DNA from 2 places in the Paraburkholderia sp. GAS41 genome. Region 1 is predicted to be linked to the other one. Evidence: predicted binding sites of a transcription regulator. Region 1 holds the regulator's gene; the other holds the start of a gene.

The links. Region 1 encodes LexA, which represses DNA repair genes until DNA is damaged. Its sites were predicted from a motif close to ACTGTATNNNNATACAGT; they were not measured.
Region 2: the regulator LexA is predicted to act here: its motif matches at 1,496-1,513, upstream of P3T43_RS15240 (PA0069 family radical SAM protein).

What each region holds. Positions count from the first base shown of each region.
Region 1 covers NZ_JBNDMK010000004.1:296,217-299,425, forward strand. Annotated here, with positions in the region: gene P3T43_RS09375 (sulfate ABC transporter substrate-binding protein) at 1-1,033, opposite strand, end outside; gene lexA (transcriptional repressor LexA) at 1,324-1,977, shown strand; gene P3T43_RS09385 (hypothetical protein) at 2,009-2,353, shown strand; gene P3T43_RS09390 (DUF2939 domain-containing protein) at 2,567-3,209, shown strand, end outside.
Region 2 covers NZ_JBNDMK010000009.1:167,248-170,456, forward strand. Annotated here, with positions in the region: gene P3T43_RS15235 (NINE protein) at 1-287, shown strand, start outside; gene P3T43_RS15240 (PA0069 family radical SAM protein) at 321-1,445, opposite strand; gene P3T43_RS15245 (Lrp/AsnC ligand binding domain-containing protein) at 1,569-2,057, opposite strand; gene P3T43_RS15250 (D-amino acid dehydrogenase) at 2,227-3,209, shown strand, end outside.

The DNA.
Region 1 (3,209 bases):
GCGCGTAGATCGAATCGAACACGCCGCCATCGGCAAAGTGCGTCTTCTGCGCATTGGCCCAGCCGCCGAACGAATCGTCCACGGTGTACAGCTTCAGCTTCGGAAACTTCGCGGTCAGCGCGGCCGGCACCTTGTCCGAACGCGGACGGTAGAAATTCTCGGCCGCGATTTCCTGACCCTGCTCGCTATACAGGAAGTTCAGATACGCCTCCGCCTGCTTGCGCGTGCCGTGCTTGTCCACCACCTTGTCGACCACCGCCACCGGCGGTTCGGCCAGAATGCTCACCGACGGCACCACGATCTCGAACTTGTCCGGACCGAATTCCTTCAGCGACAGAAACGCCTCGTTTTCCCACGCAATCAGCACGTCGCCGATGCCGCGTTGCACGAAGCTCGTGGTGGCTCCGCGCGCGCCCGAGTCGAGCACACCGGCGTTCTTATAGAGCTTCGAGACGAAGTCTTTGGCCTTCTGATCGTTACCGCCCGGTTGATGCTCGGCATAGGCCCAGGCCGCCAGATAGTTCCAGCGCGCGCCGCCCGAGGTTTTCGGATTCGGCGTGACGATCGACACGCCAGGCTTGACGAGATCGTCCCAGTCCTTGATGTGCTTCGGATTGCCCTTGCGCACCAGGAATACGATCGTCGAGGTGTACGGCGCTGCGTTGTCTGGCAGGCGCTTCTGCCAGTTCTTGTCGATGAGGCCCTTGCCGGCGAGCGCGTCGATGTCGTAAGCCAGCGCGAGCGTCACCACGTCCGCCTGCAGGCCATCGAGCACCGAGCGCGCCTGCGCGCCCGAGCCGCCGTGCGACTGCTTGAAGGTGAGCGTTTCACCGGTCTGCGCCTTCCACTGCTTGCCGAACGCCTGGTTGACCTGCTGGTACAGCTCGCGCGTCGGGTCATACGACACGTTGAGCAGCGTCGTGTCCGCGGCGGCCGTCTGGGCCACCAGGCCGAGTGCCGTTGCGCAGCCGAACGCCAGTAGCGTGATGAGTTTCCTGGTCTTGCCTGCGAGCCCCGTGCCCTGATCGATCATCCACCTTCTCCGCGTCGTGGTTGGCTGGGACAGTGCGTCCCGGGTTGTTTGTGTCGAACTGCAGGCCACTCTATCGAAAGGCTTTCATCATTAAAAATAATGTTTATTCATTTTTTAATACGTAAAAGTGGTAATGACAGCTGGGCGCGGCGTTGCGGCACGCAAACGGCTGCTGGAACACCCTGAAGCGGCGCTGTCACGACACCCAGGGCACGAACTTAAAGTAAAGCTTGAATTGCGCCGAATACTGTATAAAAATACAGTCACCTGTCTATCCATACAGTGGCCCCATGACCAAACTTACCGCACGACAGCAAGAGGTTTTCGATCTGATCCGCCGGGCAATCGAACGCACCGGTTTTCCGCCCACCCGCGCGGAGATCGCCGCTGAGCTGGGCTTCAGTTCGGCCAACTCGGCGGAGGAGCATCTGCGGGCGCTCGCCCGCAAGGGTGTGATCGAACTCGCTGCCGGTGCTTCGCGCGGCATCCGTTTGTTGCTGGCCGGCCAGGACGACGCACCGCATCAGTTCACGCTGCCGCATGCCAGCCTGATGCAGTTGTCCCTGCCCCTGATCGGCCGGGTGGCCGCCGGTAGCCCGCTCCTTGCGCAGGAACACATTTCGCAGCATTACGCCTGCGACCCGGCGCTGTTCTCGAGCAAGCCGGACTACCTGTTGAAGGTGCGCGGGCTGTCCATGCGGGACGCCGGCATTTTCGACGGCGACCTGCTCGCCGTGCAGAAGAAAAGCGAAGCGAAAGACGGCCAGATCATCGTCGCGCGGCTAGGCGACGACGTGACGGTCAAGCGTCTCAAGCGCCGGCCGAATGGTATCGAGCTGATCGCCGAGAACCCCGACTACGAAAACATCTTCGTTCAGGCCGGCAGTGCGGAATTCGCACTGGAAGGCATCGCGGTCGGGCTGATTCGCCCCACCGAGTTCTGAACCCTGACCTGAACCAAGCCTGGAGAGACTCATGGAACGCCTTGCCCGCCTGCTGCCCTTCCGCCAGTTCGGTCGTCTGCGCCATTTGCGCAGCCTTGTGCCCTGCGCACCCATCGAGGCGTCCAGCGCTACTCCTTCGTTATTCGACGCAGAAGAGCCGCAGACTTCAACATTGCCGTCGGCGCTGCCAGCCTTCGCGCGGGTCTCGCTGAATTCCGGCCTCAACACCGCAGAACCGGCCCGGCGCGCACCGGTGCGGGTCTACCACGGGCCGTCGCGTCTCATCATGGTCGGCACGGTGGACGCGGTGTGCCGGATGATCGACCATTGCATCGCTGAAGAACGGGCCGGCGTGCAAAACGCGCTGTTTGAATAAAGGCTATGTTGCGCAACACCCGGAAGCCGAGGCTTGGCCTCTCTCCGTGTTCGTTGTTCGTTACGAGTTGTTCGTTATGCGTCGTCCGTTTCAGACGTGCGCCAGTTGACGCTGAGAAATGGGTGGATCGGGAACGTCGCGTGAAGCTTGCGGGGATCGTTTTCTCGCGGCGGCGGTCCACCTTAGATCACCCACAGCGGAGAATCTCGCACGATGTCTGTTTCAACCTCTGCAACACGTGGCTTTGCGCGGCCGCTGATCGTTGGGCTCCTCGCGATTGTGATCGTGGCTGTGCTCGGATACGCCTATGCCTCGCCCTACCTCGCACTCGACCGGCTAAAGCGCGCCGCCGACGCACGCGATGCGCAGACCGTCAGCGAATACGTCGACTATCCGGCATTACGCGAGAGCCTAAAGGAGCAGATTGGCGGGCTGCTGACGCGGCGAATCGAAGCCCGTGCGAGCGGTAATCCGCTCGCAGCGCTTGGCGCAATGATTGGCGTAGCCTTGATTGGTCCATTGGTGGATGCCTATGCAACCCCGGATGGCGTGGCTGCGTTATTGAACGGCATGCCGCCGCGCGGCGATCTCCACCAGCGCCCGCCCACAGCGCAGGATGCGAGTGCCAATCCGTCTGCCGGTGGTGCAGATTCAGCGCCCGCTCCCGCAGCGCCCGCGCCAGCCACCCCGTCGACCGCGCCGCCGCAACCGCCGCAGACCACGGCCGGCTATCGCGGCATCAATGAATTCGCCGTCACCTATCAGCATGGCGTCGGCGATGCACGTTACTCCGCCATTCTGCGACGCGAAGGGCTGTTTTCATGGAAGCTGGCTGCGGTCGATCTAAACGCAAACT
Region 2 (3,209 bases), on a different contig from region 1:
CCAGCGAGCGCACCTCCACGCCTGGTTGGCTGATGGCGGTTCCGGGCGCCATCTCCCTGTTTGCCGCCTTCCTCGCGGCGATCGTCTACGGCCTGCGTCCCGATCAAAAATGGGACGCGCAGTTCAACCCTCAGAACCAGCAACAAAGCCGCTCCGGGTGGGCCGTGATTTTCGTGGTGATTTTTTCGCTGTTCATCGGCGCGATGCTACTCATGACCGCCTTGGCCGTATCGTTCCAGACCTATTTTGAATCGCAGGTTCAGACCGCAAAAACGCTGTCTCAATAGCGCACGGCGCCGCCGCGCGGACACAGATCACGCCTAGAACAGATTCATTTGCGGGTCGTCGCGCGCGGGTTCGAGCGGCGCCCCGCGTATGAACTGCGACATATCGAGGATGCCGTGCCGGCGCTCGTTCAAACCCAGCCGACGCGCAGCCTGGCGAAAACGCTGCCTCAGCAGATCAGCCCACAAGCCCTCGCCCTTCATGCGGGTCGAAAAATTGGCGTCATAGTCTTTGCCGCCGCGCATGTCGCGCACGCGGCTCATTACCCGCTCCGCACGATCCGGAAAATGCGCCGCGAGCCAGCCCTTGAAGAGCGGCGCAACTTCCCACGGCAAGCGCAGCACGATATAGCTCGCGCTGCTCGCCCCCGCTTCTGCACATGCTTCCAGGACCCGCTCCATATCCGGCTCGGTGACGAATGGAACCACCGGCGCGATACTGACCCCAACCGGGATGCCGGCTTCGCTCAGCGTGCGAATCGCGCGCAGCCTGCGCGACGGCGTCGCGGCGCGAGGTTCGAGCGTGCGGGCGATGTCAGCATCCAGCGTAGTAATGGTGATGGCCGCCATGAATTGCCCGCGCGCCGCCATGGGCGCCAGCAGATCCAGATCGCGTTCGATCAACGACGATTTCGTAATAGCCGCGAACGGATGACCGCGCGCACTCAGCACCTCGATGATTCGCCGCGTGAGGCGTAGCTCGCGCTCGACGGGCTGCCAGGCATCCGTATTGACGCCCAACGCAATCGGCTCGGGCACGTACGACTTTTTCGATAGTTCGCGCTCCAGCAGTTCCGGCGCGTTGACCTTGGCATAGATGCGACTCTCGAAATCGAGCCCCGGCGACAAACCCAGATAACTATGCGTGGGTCGCGCGAAACAGTAGATACAGCCGTGCTCGCACCCGCGATACGGATTGAGCGACACGCTAAACGGAATATCCGGCGACGCATTGCGGGTCAGAATGGTTTTCGCCTGCTCGTTGAAGACTTGCGTGCGTAGGGCGGGCGATTCGCCCTCTTCCTCCTCGTGCAGCGCCCAGCCGTCGTCCACCACTTCGCGTTGGTCCACCTCATAGCGACCCTGCAGGTTCGTCACGGCGCCGCGCCCCTTGCGCGGGCGGGGTGGGGCAATCGGATATTCGGGGACGGAATCGGTCACAGTGAGGTCCAACGAAAACGAGCAGAACAAACGAGAAGACTCAAAACAATACTGTATAAATATACAGTATTTAAGCCGTTTGTCGAGTCCTGTCTCTCGCCCTATTCGCGCCGCTCGCTGGACTTATTCGCTGACTGCAATCATCAAGGTTTCCTTGATTTCTTCCATCACTACATAGCTCTTCGACTGCACCGCGCCCGGCAGTTGCAGCAGGATGTCGCCGAGCAGTTTCCGGTAATCGGCCATCTCGCCGATGCGCGCCTTGATCAGATAGTCGAAATCGCCCGAGACCAGATGGCATTCGAGCACCTCGGGAATCTTCTGCACCTCGCGGCGGAACTGGTCGAACATGTTGCCGCTCTTGTGGTCCAGCGTAATCTCGACGAACACCAGCAGCGCCGCCCCCAACTCCGCCGGATTCACCCGCGCGTGATAGCCGGTGATGACGCCATCGCGCTCCATCCGCTTGACCCGTTCGATACACGGCGTGACCGACAGCCCGACCTGCTCCGCGAGGTCTTTCATGGCCATCCGGCCGTCCTGTTGCAGCAGCTTGAGGATCTTGCGATCGAGCTTGTCGAGCGCGCGAATCGGTTGACGCTGTGTTCGCATGGTCTTTTTACTGAAAATCAGAAAAATACAATAACAAAACCTACCTGACTCTAAATAGTATAGCGGTTAACACTGGGCTGAAAGCGTTTCACCTCGTTAATCGAACGATCCACCAACGAGCTGAACCATTCACGGACGCGCAAGCCCCAAAGAACCTTCTGGAGCAGCTATGCGAATCGTCGTTTTGGGTAGTGGTGTCGTCGGGGTGACAAGCGCTTATTACCTCGCACGCGCGGGTCACGAAGTAACCGTGATCGACCGTGAAGCCGGTCCTGCGCTCGAAACGAGCTTTGCCAACGCCGGCCAGATTTCGCCGGGCTACGCGTCGCCGTGGGCGGCACCGGGCGTGCCCCTGAAGGCCGTCAAATGGATGTTCCAGAAACACGCGCCGCTCGCCATCCGGCTCGACGGCACGCCATTCCAGTTGCAGTGGATGTGGCAGATGCTGCAAAACTGCACGTCCGCGCGTTACGCGGTGAACAAGGGCCGCATGGTGCGCCTCGCCGAATACAGCCGCGATTGCATGCAGGCACTGCGCGCCGACACCGGCATCCAGTACGAAGGCCGCACCGGCGGCACGTTGCAGGTGTTCCGCACGCAACAGCAATTCGACGGCGCGGCAAAAGACATCGCCGTGCTGAAAGACGCCAACGTGCCTTATGAATTGCTGACGTCGGACGAACTGGCGCGCGCCGAACCCGCGCTCGCCGCGACCGCGCACAAATTGACCGGCGGCCTGCGCCTGCCGGGCGATGAAACCGGCGATTGCCAGCTCTTCACCACGCGCCTCGCGGCCATGGCCGAGGAACTGGGCGTGGCGTTCCGCTACAACACGCCCATCGACGCGCTCACGATGGCTGGCGGCCGCATCTCCGGCGTGCAATGCGGCAGCGAACTGATCCGCGCGGATTCATTCGTCGTGGCGCTCGGTTCGTATTCGACCAGGTTCCTCGCGGACGTCGTCAAGATTCCGGTCTACCCGCTGAAGGGCTATTCGATCACGGCGCCTATCGTCAACGCGGCTGCCGCGCCGGTGTCGACCGTGCTCGATGAAACCTACAAGATTGCGATCACGCGTTTCGATGACCGCATCCGCGTCGGCGGCATGGCGGAGATCGTCGGCTTCGACAAGTCGCTGCGCGAAGCGCGCCG